Regions from separate parts of the Kitasatospora sp. NPDC058478 genome, predicted to be linked through region 3. Evidence: riboswitches for the same ligand, from Rfam matches in the RefSeq annotation. Region 3 holds a riboswitch; each other region holds the start of a gene.
The links. A riboswitch is a leader RNA that binds a small molecule or an ion and turns the genes downstream of it on or off. The one in region 3 is predicted to bind cobalamin.

Region 1: it holds a riboswitch for cobalamin, as region 3 does, so the genes downstream of both, ACFWPT_RS36060 (HoxN/HupN/NixA family nickel/cobalt transporter) here and metE (5-methyltetrahydropteroyltriglutamate--homocysteine S-methyltransferase) in region 3, are expected to answer to the same signal.
Region 2: it holds a riboswitch for cobalamin, as region 3 does, so the genes downstream of both, ACFWPT_RS18160 (cobalamin biosynthesis protein) here and metE (5-methyltetrahydropteroyltriglutamate--homocysteine S-methyltransferase) in region 3, are expected to answer to the same signal.

Annotation. Positions count from the first base shown of each region.
Region 1 is NZ_JBHXML010000091.1:736-4,957, reverse strand. Features, by position in the region: gene ACFWPT_RS36080 (CobW family GTP-binding protein) at 1-230, opposite strand, end outside; gene rpsN (30S ribosomal protein S14) at 236-541, opposite strand; gene rpmB (50S ribosomal protein L28) at 541-777, opposite strand; gene rpmG (50S ribosomal protein L33) at 951-1,115, shown strand; gene ACFWPT_RS36060 (HoxN/HupN/NixA family nickel/cobalt transporter) at 1,263-2,375, opposite strand; cobalamin riboswitch at 2,405-2,619, opposite strand; gene ACFWPT_RS36055 (ArsR/SmtB family transcription factor) at 2,701-3,084, shown strand; gene ACFWPT_RS36050 (Fpg/Nei family DNA glycosylase) at 3,137-3,946, opposite strand; gene ACFWPT_RS36045 (AAA family ATPase) at 4,027-4,222, opposite strand, start outside.
Region 2 is NZ_JBHXML010000029.1:73,712-77,933, forward strand. Features, by position in the region: gene ACFWPT_RS18155 (alpha/beta hydrolase family protein) at 143-1,255, opposite strand; cobalamin riboswitch at 1,553-1,685, shown strand; gene ACFWPT_RS18160 (cobalamin biosynthesis protein) at 1,793-2,761, shown strand; gene ACFWPT_RS18165 (cobyric acid synthase) at 2,758-4,222, shown strand, end outside.
Region 3 is NZ_JBHXML010000009.1:41,436-45,657, forward strand. Features, by position in the region: gene ACFWPT_RS07165 (ABC transporter ATP-binding protein) at 1-835, shown strand, start outside; gene ACFWPT_RS07170 (ECF transporter S component) at 832-1,746, shown strand; cobalamin riboswitch at 1,776-1,998, shown strand; gene metE (5-methyltetrahydropteroyltriglutamate--homocysteine S-methyltransferase) at 2,163-4,222, shown strand, end outside.

The sequences.
Region 1 (4,222 bases), on a different contig from region 3:
TCGCGCAGGGCGCAGCAGGGGCAGTCGTTCACCAGCGGGACGTCGGCGGCGTCGAACCCGCCTCCCGCGTCGCGCAGTTCACGGTGGACGACACCCTGCGAGGCCTCCCGCAGGTCGTGGTGGAGGACCACCGCGTCCACCGCAGCCGCGGCCAACTCCCGGACGGCGGCCCGGCGTTCGGCGGCGTGCAGTCCGGCGACGACCACCACGGGCAGCTTGATCCCGTCCACGCCGCTCACCAGCTGGCCTTGCGGACGCCGGGCAGGTGGCCGGCGTGGGCGTGGACGCGGAGGTTGACCCGGGAGAGGCCGAAGGCCCGCAGGTAGCCGCGGGGGCGGCCGTCGACGGCGTCGCGGTTGCGGATCCGGGTGGCGCTGGCGTCGCGGGGCTGGCGGGCGAGTTCGGCCTGGGCGGCGGCGCGTTCGGCGGGGGCGGTGCCGGGGTGGGCGATGATCCGCTTGAGCTCGGCGCGGCGCTCGGCGTACCGGGCCACGACGGCGCGGCGCTGCTCGTTCTTGGCGATCTTGCTCTGCTTGGCCATCAGACCTTCCCCCCTCGGGCGCGGATGCGGGCGACGGCGGCCTCGATGCCGATCGTGTCGATGGTGCGGATGCCCTTGGCGCTGAGGGTGAGCCGGACGTACCGGCCCTCGCCGGGCAGCCAGTAGCGCTTGTGCTGGATGTTGGGGTCGAAGCGGCGGCGGGTGCGGCGGTGCGAGTGCGAGATCGCGTTGCCGAATCCGGGCTTGCGGCCGGTGAGTTGGCAGTGGGCGGACATGGGTGCTCCCTGACGTCCGGGAATGGGCAGGACGGAGCTCACGTTACACCAGATGAAAATGACTTCCATTTCGGTGTACGGTTTCGCCCCGGCCCCGAACACCCCGCCAACCCGCCAACCCGCCAACCCGCCAACCCGCCAACCCGCCAACCCGCCAACCCGGGAGGACACCCATGGCCCGTAGTGAACTGCGCCCCGTCATCAAGCTCCGCTCCACCGCCGGCACCGGCTACACGTACGTGACCCGCAAGAACCGCCGCAACGACCCGGACCGGATGGTCCTGCGCAAGTACGACCCGGTCGCGCGCCGACACGTCGACTTCCGCGAAGAGCGCTGAACCCCGCCCGCCCGAACTGAACCCCGCACCGACGGAACGCCGACCGGCAGCGACCCGTACCGCCCCGCAGCGACGAAACGGCGCCTCCCCCGGGATCCCGGGGGAGGCGCCGTCGCTGCTCGCAGCCGTCGCCGCTCGCAGCCGCCACTACTCGGCGGCCACCCAGCGCTTCTCCACCCGGGCCAGCTTCCAGTAGGCGATCGCCGCGGCCCAGACCACCACGAACAGCCCGGCGATCGCGTAGCCGACGTTGTCCAGCGAGATGCCCGCGATCCAGCCGGTGACCGGATCGGTCAGATCGAGCTTCTCGTGCAGCACGCCGACCAGCTCGATGGTGCCGATGACGAAGGCCACCGCGATCGACAGCCCGGTGATCGTCAGGTTGTAGTACACCTTCCGGACCGGGTTGGCGAAGGCCCACTGGTACGCGAAGTTCATGAACGTCCCGTCCAGGGTGTCGAACAGGCTCATCCCGGCCGCGAACAGCAGCGGCAGGCAGACGATCGCGTACCAGGGCAACCCGGCCGCCGCGCCCGACCCGGCCATCACCATCAGGGTGACCTCGGTCGCGGTGTCGAAGCCCAGCCCCAGCACCATGCCCACCGGGAACATCTGCCCGGGCCGGGTGATCGAGCGGGTCGCCCGGTTCAGCACCCGGGCCATGAAGCCCCGCGAGTTGAGGTGCTCCTCCAGCTGCGCCTCGTCGTACGACCCGGCCCGCATCGCCCGGAACACCTTGAGGATGCCGAGCAGCGCGGCCAGGTTGAGCGCGCCGATCAGGTAGAGGAACGCGCCGGAGGCCGTCGTGCCGACCATCCCGAGCCACTTGTGGGTGGTCGAGTCGTCGTCCATCAGCGTGCTGGCCAGCTGCGCGCCGCCCGCCACCAGGGCGGCCATCAGCACCACCATCGAGGAGTGCCCGAGGGCGAACCAGAAGCCGACCGAGACCGGCCGCTTGCCGTCCGCCATCAGCTTGCGGGTGGTGTTGTCGATCACCGCGATGTGGTCGGCGTCGAAGGCGTGCCGCATGCCGAGGGTGTACGCGGTGATCCCCAGGCCCACGCCGAAGACCTGGGTGCCGACCGCGTAGTTGTGGGGCGCGACCAGGAAGATGAGCGTCCCGAACGCCACCACGTGCATGGCCAGGATCACCCCCATCAGCCCGGCCGTGCGAACGGTGTCCTCGCGCTTCCAGCGGAACGTGGGCAGCACGGACGGTGTCGCCGGCGCCTCGGCGGCGGCGGTTTCGGGCAGGGTCATTCGGGTCACGCTCCAGCACCTCGTGGAAACACTTCGTGAGATGCCGTGGCCGGTCTCCTGGCTTACGGGGGTCCCGTACCCGCCTTCCCAGGTGCGCGAGGCTCCCAGTGGCGTCGTGGGTACGGACGTCTCTCCATCGTCGACGATCACGATGGCCCGATCACAGTGGCGAGGGCCGCTCCGGACTGGGACCCCTGAGGATCCGTCACCGGTCTTCCCGAGCACCACGGCGGGGAACACCGTAGGGGTCAGGACCCACCCTTGCAAGGCTGCGCACCTGCGCAGGTGTCCAGGATCACAGGCCCCCTCCTGCAACAATGTGCGCATGCATCTCGTACCGGCCGACCGCGCGGGCCACCGCACCATCGACGGACACCGGGTCTGCGAGGCCATCGCCGCGATCGGCGACCCCGCGCACGTCCGCACCTGGGCCGAGCGGTTCTCCCTGCTCGCCGACCCCGGGCGGCTCGCCCTCCTGCTCGCCCTCCACCGGGCCGGCCCGCTCGCCGTCTCCGACCTCGCCGTCGCCACCGGCATGCGCGACCCCGCCGTGTCCCAGGCCCTGCGGCTGCTCCGCACCGCGGGCGTGGTCACCGGGGACAAGGACGGGCGGGTCGTGCGCTACCGGCTCGTGGACGAGGCCATGCGCCCCCTCCTCGACGCGTGCGCCGCCGCCGAACACCACGAGCCCACCGTGGCCGTCGGCTGACCGGCCCCCCGGAGGACACGCCGGGGCCCGGCCGGAGCAACCGCGGACCCGGTCAGGCCGCCTGGCAGGCGGGGCACCAGAAGAGGTTGCGCGCGGCGTGCTGCTCCGTCCGGACGTCGGTGCCGCAGACCAGGCAGGGCATCGCGGCCCGCCGGTAGACGTACACCTCGCCGCCGTGGTCGTCGACACGCGGCGGGCGGCCCATCGCCTCGGGGGTGTGCTCGGGCCGGACGGTGTCGATCCGGCCCGCGCCGACGCCCTCGCGCATCAGGGCGACCAGGTCGGCCCAGATCGCGTCCCACTCGCCCCGGGTGAGGTCGCGGCCGGCGCGGTGCGGGTTGATCCCGTGGCGGAACAGCACCTCGGCCCGGTAGACGTTGCCCACCCCGGCCAGCACCTTCTGGTCCATCAGCAGCGCGGCGACGGTCGTCCGGCTGGCCGATATCCGGCGCCAGGCGGCCTGCGGGTCGGCGTCGGCGCGCAGCGGGTCGGGGCCCAGCCGGGCGGCGACGGCGGCCTTCTCCGCGCCGGTGACCAGCGCGCAGGTGTTGGGGCCGCGCAGATCGGCGTAGCCGTCGTCGTTGGCCAGCCGCAGCCGGACCAGGCCGACCGGCTCGGGCGCGGGCCCGGTGCCGAAGGCGAAGCCGCCGTAGAGGCCGAGGTGGACGTGCACCCAGGCGCCCTCCTCGAAGCCGAGGAACAGGTGCTTGCCGACGGCTTCGGCCGCGGTGAGCAGCTGCCCGTCGATGGCCTTGGCCTCGTCGGCGAACCGGCCCTGCGGGCTGGACACCTCGACCGGGCGGCCGCCGAAGGCCTTCCGGTTCTCGGCGGCGAGGCGGTGGATGATGTGGCCTTCCGGCACGGGCGTCAGCTCCCCCGGGGTGGTTCGACAGGACCTGCACATCATCGCAGTCGGCGCCGACAGCACCGGATCGTCGCAGGTCAGCGGACCGGCATGCCCATCAGCCGGGCCAGGATGACGCGGTCCAGCTCGGCGGCGGTGCCGGCCACGTCCAGGTACGAGTTGTCGATGATCGGCAGCCCGGAGTTGTACCAGCCGGCCATCCGGCCGTGGATCCGCGCCACCTCCTCGTCACCGAGCCGCCGGGTGCCGCCGCGCCGGGCGTTGCGGTGCAGC
Region 2 (4,222 bases), on a different contig from region 3:
CGGGGGCATGCCATCCCGGCTCAACCCTTGCGGCGGCGGTCGCGCTACCCGCCCGACCGGTCACACTCCGTGGCTGACGGGTGAGGTCCGGGTTTCGTACAGAGGCCCTGTCGGTGTGACTTCTCGTGCGGGGGGGCTGGGTTCAGAGAAGGGGGGTGAGCCAGCGGCGGAGGAGTTCGGTGTAGTGGGTGGGGGCGGAGTTCCAGAGGGTGGCGTGGTCGGCGCCCGGGAAAGGCCGGAGGCTGACCACGCCGGGGCGGGCGGCGGCGAGGCGCTCGGCGGCGCGGAACGGGGCGACCTGATCGTCGGGGCTGTGCAGGAGGAGGGTGGGGACACGCAGGTCGGCGCCCTCGGCGATGCGGCTGAAGTCGGCGAGGTCGACGCCGGTGCGGCCCTCGGCGGCGAGGGCGCCGAGCTCGGCGGCGGCGCCGGTGTAGCCGGCCCGGGCGGCGCCGCGGCGGGCGGTGGCGGGCAGGTCGAGGACCGGCGAGTCCAGGACGAGGCCGCTGATGGCATGGGCCCAGGCGGAGCGGGAGGCCGTCTGGAGGGCCATGGTGGCGCCGAGGGACCAGCCGTACAGGATGACCCGGCCGGCGCCGCTGTCGAGGGCGAGCCGGACCGCCGACTCGACGTCGCGCCACTCGGTCTCGCCGAAGTGGCCGAGCCCGTCCGGCGAGGCGGGGGCGCCCTGGTCGCCCCGGTAGGTGACGGCGAGGGCGGGCAGGGCGAGGCGGTCGAGGACGGGGAGGACCGGGAGGGTCTGCTGCCGGTCGGCGCCGGGGCCGTGGACGAGGATCACCCAGGTGCCGCGTTTGCCGTCGAGGCGCCAGGCGGGGAGGGCGCCGAGTTCGCCGTCGGCGGCGGTGTCGGTGAAGGGGAGGCCGAGCGCCTCCGTGGGGTCGCCGAGGTGGACGCGGGGGGTGAAGCGGACCTCGGTGCCGGGGGTGAGGGTGCCCCGGTCGGCGCGGACGAGGCGGCGGGTGACACCGTTCTCGTCGCTGTGCAGGACGTCCTCGACGACGGCGTGGCCGTGGTCGTCCCATTCCACGGCCCAGCGGCCGGGGCGCAGGCTCTCGGGGCGGCGGTTGAAGGTGATCCGGCCCGCGGCGAGGCTCCGCACCAGGACGGGGCCCGACTCCCGGACGGCGCTCGCCGGGTGGACCAGCCGTTCGGAGGCCCGACGGCCGATCACCAGGACGGCGGCCCCGGCGCCGACGACGGCGGCCGCCACGACGGCCGCGGTTCCCCAACGCATATCGCTCCCCGCTCTGCTGGTCTTGGCTGCTCTTGGACCGGACGGTGTCCGGGCGGTGTCCGGGCGGTGCTCGGACGGTGTTCGGGCACCAGTTCACCGGGGGGCCGCGCGGGCGGCCACCGGGCTGGGCCGTCCGGGTCACGGCGGGGCGTCGGGCGGGGCGGGCGTCAGGCGGGCCTCGGGCGGGCGAGAACGGCACCGGCGACAGGGCTCCGAGGTGTGACCAACCCCTCCGTGACCTCGGTTGACTCCCGGTTCGGCCGCGTGATGGGATCCTGGGGCCAAACGGAGGCATGCAGAGGAAGCCGGTGCGAGTCCGGCGCGGTCCCGCCACTGTCACCGGGGAGCACGCTCGGAACATTGCCACGGCGGACCGTCAGAAGCCGCTGGAAGGCCCGGGGGTGCGTCCGACCCGGAAGCCAGGAGACTCTCGCCCCCGGTACGTCGATCCAGGGCGCGGACCCTGAGTGAGGACACGCACGCGATGCAGGCTGCCCCGACCCGCCGGACCCGACGCGGCCTTCCGCCGAACCCGCCGTGCGCCCGCTGACCCGCGCCGCCGCGTTCGCGCTCGGCGCCGCCGCGGGCTTCGCCGCGGACGCCCGCTTCGCCGACCCCCGGCGCGGCCACCCGGTGGCCGTCTTCGGCGGCGCGGCGACCCGGCTGGAGCGGCGGGTGTGGCAGGACGACCGGGTGGCCGGCGCCGGGTACACGGCGCTGTGCGTGGGCGCGGTCGCGGCCGGCGCGGTGGCCCTGGACCGTACGGTGGGCCGGCGTCCGCTGGGCCGGGCCGCGCTGGCGGCCGCCGCGACCTGGACGGTGCTGGGCGGCACCTCGCTGACCCGGGAGGCGCGCACCATCGGCCGGTCGCTGGCCACGGGCGACCTGACGGCCGCGCGGGAACGGCTGCCGCACCTGTGCGGGCGGGATCCGAGCGCGCTGGACGGGCCGCAGATCGCCCGCGCGGTGGTCGAGTCGGTGGCCGAGAACACGGCGGACGCCGTGGTGAACGCGCTGGTCTGGGGCACGCTGGCGGGCACGCCGGGGCTGCTGGCGTTCCGCGCGGTGAACACGCTGGACGCGATGGTCGGCCACCGCTCGCCGCGGTACGCCCGGTTCGGCTGGGCCTCGGCCCGGCTCGACGACGTGGCGGGCTGGCCGGGCGCCCGGCTGACGGCGCTGCTCACGGTGGCCGCCGCGCCGCAGCCGAAAACGGCCTGGCGGGTCTGGCGGCGGGACGGCTCGGCGCACCCGAGCCCGAACGCGGGCCAGGCGGAGGCGGCCTTCGCGGGCGCGGTGGGCGTCCGGCTGGGCGGGACCCTCCAGTACGGGGAGCGGGTGGAGCACCGGCCGGTGCTGGGCGCGGAGTTGCGCCCGGTGACGGTGGACGACATCGAGCGGGCCTGCGTGCTCTCCCGGCGGGTGGGCGCGCTGGCCCTGGGTACGACGGTCGCGGGGCACGTCGCGCTGCGCTTGCTGATGACACGGTGGAGGGGAAGGGCATGAGCAACGCACTGCTGGTCGCCGGGACGACCTCGGACGCGGGCAAGAGCGTGGTGACCGCGGGCATCTGCCGCTGGCTGGCTCGGCAGGGGGTGCGGGTCGCGCCGTTCAAGGCGCAGAACATGTCGCTGAACTCCTTCGTCACCGCCGACGGCGCCGAGATCGGCCGGGCGCAGGCGATGCAGGCGCAGGCGGCCCGGGTGGAGCCGGAGGCGGCGATGAACCCGGTGCTGCTGAAGCCGGGCGCGGACGGCCGCAGCCAGGTGGTGCTGCTGGGCCGGCCGGTCGCCGAGGTGGGCGCGCTGGACTACCGCGAGCGCAAGCCCGTCCTGCTGGAACGGTCGCTGGAGTGCCTGGCGGATCTGCGCCGCCGCTACGAGGTGGTGGTCTGCGAGGGCGCCGGCTCGCCCGCCGAGATCAACCTGCGGGACCGGGACATCGCCAACATGGGCCTGGCGACGGCCGCCGGGCTGCCGGTGGTGGTGGTCGGGGACATCGACCGCGGCGGCGTCTTCGCGGCGATGTACGGGACGCTGGCGCTGCTGTCGGCGCAGGACCAGCGGCACGTGGCGGGCTGGTTCGTCAACAAGTTCCGCGGCGACGCGCGGCTGCTGGCGCCCGGCCTGGAGATGCTGCACGGGCTGACCGGCCGTCCGGTGCTGGGCACCCTGCCGATGCTGCCGGGCCTGTGGCTGGACGCCGAGGACTCGCTGGACCTGTCCACGGTGGTGGACCGGGTCGACGGCCGCGGCCCGCTCGGGGCGGACGTGCTGCGGGTGGCCGTGGTGCGCTTCCCCCGGCTGTCGAACTTCACCGACCTGGACGCCCTGGCGCAGGAGCCCGGCGTGCTGGTGCGCTGGGTGACCCGGCCGGAGGAACTGGCCGACGCCGACCTGGTGGTGCTGCCCGGCACCCGGGCCACCGTGGCCGACCTGGCCTGGCTGCGCGAACGCGGCCTGGAGCCGGCGCTGAAGGCGCGGGCGGCGGCCGGGCTGCCGGTCCTCGGGGTGTGCGGCGGCTACCAGATGCTGGCGCGCGGGATCGAGGACGAGGTGGAGTCCGGGGCCGGCTCGGTCGAGGGCCTGGGCCTGCTGCCGACGCACGTGCGGTTCGGCGCCGAGAAGGTGCTGGCGCGGCCGGTCGGCACGGCGTACGGGCAGCGGGTCGAGGGGTACGAGATCCACCACGGGGTGGTGGCCGTGGAGGGGGGCGAGCCGTTCTTCTCCGATGACGACGGGCACGGCCTGGACGGCTGCCGGGTCGGCCCGGTGTGGGGCACGACCTGGCACGGCGCGCTGGAGAACGACGGCTTCCGTCGTGAACTCCTGCGCGAGGTCGCCGCGTTGGCGGGCCGGGCGTTCGTGCCGGCGCCGGACACCTCGTTCGCCGAGGCGCGCGAGGCCCGGCTGGACCGGCTGGGCGACCTGATCGAGGAGCACGCGGACACCGACGCGCTGTGGAAGC
Region 3 (4,222 bases):
CCGGGGGGTGGTCGTCCGGTACGGGCCGGTCGCCGCCGTCCGGGAGGTCGGGTTGGACCTGAGGGCCGGCGAGGTCACCGCGCTGATGGGGCGCAACGGCTCGGGCAAGTCCTCGCTCCTGTGGGCCCTCCAGGGCTCCGGCCCCCGGCAGGGCGGCAGCGTGCAGGTCCTCGGCGCCGACGGCGGGCCGGCCGCGGACCCCAAGCGGCTCTCCGCGACCAGGGCCCGGCAGCTCGTCGGGCTCGTCCCGCAGACCCCGACCGACCTGCTGTACCTGGAGACGGTCGCCCAGGAACTCGCCCAGAGCGACCTGGAGGCCCGCAGCGCAGCAGGCCCGACCACAGCCGGGCCGACCGCCGCAGGCCCGACCACAGCCGGCCCGACCGCAGCAAGCCCGACCGCGCGGCAGATCCTCGACCGGCTCGCCCCCGGGATCCCCGACGGCACCCACCCCCGGGACCTCTCCGAGGGCCAGAAGCTGGCCCTGGTCCTGGCGATCCAACTGGCCGCCGCGCCAAGGGTGGTGCTGCTGGACGAACCCACCCGAGGGCTCGACTACCACGCGAAGGAAGCGCTCACCGGCATCGTCGACGCCCTCGCCGCCGAAGGCCGTACGGTCGTCGTCTCCACCCACGACGTCGAGTTCGTCGCCGCCGCCGCCGACCGGGTGGTGGTGATGGCCGAGGGCGAGATCGTCGCCGACGGCCCCACCGCCGAGGTCATCGTCGCCTCGCCCACCTTCGCCCCCCAGACCGCCAAGGTCCTCGCCCCGCTGCCCTACCTGACCACCCGGCAGGTCGCCGCCGCCCTCGCGCCCGCGCAGGCCGCCCGGTGAGCGCCGTCCGGATCCCCGGCCGGGCCCGCGTCGTCGCGGCCCTGGCCGCCTTCATCGGCCTGGTCGCCTTCACCTGGCCGTTCGTCGTCGCCCCCGGGAAGTTCGGTTCCTCCTACGCCCCGCCGCTGATCTTCGGCACCCTGCTGATCCTGGTGCTCGCCGTCGTCATCGCCGAGATCGCGGCCGGCGGCATCGACGCCAAGGCCCTCGCCATGCTCGGCGTCCTGTCCGCCGTCAACGCCGGGCTGCGCCCGCTCGGCGCCGGCACCGCCGGGGTGGAGACGGTTTTCTTCCTCCTCGTCCTGGCCGGCCGGGTCTTCGGCCCGGGCTTCGGCTTCACCCTCGGCTGCACCTCGCTGTTCGCCTCCGCGCTGCTCACCGGCGGCGTCGGCCCCTGGATGCCGTACCAGATGTTCGGCTGCGCGTTCGTCGGCATGCTCGCCGGGCTGCTGCCGAGAACCCGACGGCGGCGCTGGGAGGTGGCGATGCTGGCCGCGTACGGGGCGTTCTCCGGGTACCTCTTCGGCTTCCTCCTCAACCTCTCCTTCTGGCCGTTCTCCACCGACCCGAACAGTTCCATCGCCTACCTGCCGGGGCTGCCCTTCACCGAGCAGTGGCACCGCTACCTGCTCTTCGACCTCGCCACCTCGCTCGGCTGGGACACCGGCCGGGCCGTCACCACCTTCACCGCCGTGCTCGTCGTCGGCCCGGCCGTCCTCACCGTCTTCCGCCGCGCGGCCCGCCGCGCCAACTTCGAGCCCATGGTGGGCTTCGAAGCCCCGGACGCCCCGGACAGTCGACGAGTCACCGCGAACGACACCGCGAACGACACCGCGAACGCCGCCGCGAACGGCACCGCCACCGGCTCCGCGAGCGGCGAGGGAGTCTCACCATGCGGACGGCTTCCGTGAATTCCGCGTCGGCCCCGGCGGTTTGCCCCTAAGCTGGCGACGCAGCTGGTTCGTCCTGCCCGCCAGGCAGGACGTCGCAAGAGGGAACCCGGTGGGAATCCGGGACTGCCCCGCAGCGGTGAGTGGGAACGACCGCCGTCATACGCACTGGACCCGGGACGGGTCTGGGAAGCGATGGCCAGTAGGTACCGGACGCCAACAGGCCCGGTGCGCCCACGAGTCCGAAGACCTGCCCGTTGCCCGCCCGCGGACCGTTCCGCGTGCGGATATCCCGGTGACCTCGTGGGCGGGTCGGCGACCATACCAGGCGGGTCCGGCACGCGCATCGACGTGAGCCGCCGCCCGGTTCGTCATCCCTTCGCGCTCTCGTCCCGTCCCCGGGCACTTGAGGAGCCAGACTCGCGAAGGAGAGTCCCTTGACCACGAAGTCCGCAGCCGCGGCAACCAGGGCCACCGTGTACGGCTACCCCCGACAGGGCCAGGGCCGGGAGCTGAAGAAGGCCGTCGAGGGCTACTGGAAGGGCACGGTCACCGCCGACGCCCTGCGGGAGACGGCGGTCGGCCTGCGCCGGAAGAACTGGGCGCAGCTCGCCGGGGCCGGTGTCCTGGAAGTGCCCACCGGCGACTTCTCGCTCTACGACCACGTGCTGGACACCACGGTCGCCGTCGGCGCGATCCCGCCCCGGCACCGGGATGCGGTCGAAATCGACGCGCTGGACGGCTACTTCGCCATGGCACGCGGCACCCAGGAGGTCGCGCCACTGGAGATGACCAAGTGGTTCGACACCAACTACCACTACCTGGTGCCCGAACTCGGCCCGGACACCGTCTTCACCGCGAACCCGGCCAAGGCCGTCGGGGAGTTCCGGGAGGCGCTGGCGCTCGGCCACACCGCACGCCCCGTGCTCGTCGGCCCCCTCACCTACCTGCTGCTCGCCAAGCCCGCCCCCGGTGTCGCCGAGGACTTCCAGCCGATCACCCTGCTGGACCGGCTGCTGCCCGTCTACGCGCAGCTGCTGGCGGACCTGAAGGCGGCCGGCGCCGAGTGGGTGCAACTGGACGAGCCCGCCCTGGTGCAGGACCGCACCCCGGCCGAGCTGAACGCCGCCGCCCGCGCCTACCGTGAGCTGGGCGGTCTGGCGGACCGTCCGAAGCTGCTGGTCGCGAGCTACTTCGACCGCCTGGGCGAGGCCCTGCCGGTGCTGGCCAAGGCCCCGGTCGAGGGCCTGGCGCTGGACTTCACGGGGCCCGCCGCGGCGAACCTTGACGACCTGGCCGCCGTCGGCGGGCTGCCCGGCAAGCGGCTGGTCGCCGGGGTGGTCGACGGGCGCAACATCTGGATCAACGACCTGGAGAAGTCGCTGGCCACCCTGGCGACCCTGTTGGGCCTCGCCGAGCGGGTCGACGTCGCCCCGTCCTGCTCCCTCCTGCACGTGCCGCTGGACGCCGCCGCCGAACGCGACGTCGACCCGCAGATCCTGCGCTGGCTCGCCTTCGCCCAGCAGAAGGCCAGGGAGGTGGCGCTGCTGGCCCGGGGCCTGCGCGAGGGTACGGGGGCGATCGCCGCCGACCTGGCCGCCAACCGCGCCGACCTCGCCTCGCGCGCCAACTCGCCGATCACCCACGACCCGGCGGTGCGCGCCCGCACCGCCGCCGTCACCGACGCGGATGCGCGCCGCGCCCAGGCCTACCCGCAGCGGGCCGAGGCCCAGCGTGCCCGGCTCGGCCTGCCGCTGCTGCCGACCACCACCATCGGCTCGTTCCCGCAGACCTCCGAACTGCGGGTCGCCCGGGCCGACCTCACGGCGGGCCGGATCGACGCGGCGGCCTACCGGGAGCGGATGGAGACCGAGGTCCGGGAGGTCATCGCCTTCCAGGAGAAGGCCGGACTGGACGTCCTGGTGCACGGCGAGCCCGAGCGCAACGACATGGTCCAGTACTTCGCCGAACAGCTCACCGGCTACCTCGCCACCCGGCACGGCTGGGTGCAGTCCTACGGCACCCGGTACGTGCGCCCGCCGGTCCTGGCCGGGGACATCTCCCGCCCGCACCCGATGACCGTCGACTGGTTCCGCTACGCGCAGGGCCTCACCGACCGTCCGGTCAAGGGCATGCTCACCGGCCCCGTCACGATGCTCGCTTGGTCCTTCGTCCGCGACGACCAGCCGCTCGGCGACACCGCCCGCCAGGTCGCCCTCGCCCTGCGCGACGAGGTCACCGACCTGGAGGCCGTGGGCGCGGCCGTCGTCCAGGTCGACGAGCCGGCCCTGCGCGAGACCCTGCCGTTGCGCGCCGCCGACCGCCCGGCGTACCTGGCGTGGGCGACCGAGTCCTTCCGCCTGGCCACCTCGGGCGTCCGCGCCGACACCCAGGTCCACACCCACATGTGCTACGCCGAGTTCGGCGCGATCATGACGGCGATCGACGAGCTCGACGCGGACGTCATCTCGCTGGAGGCCACCCGCTCGCACATGGA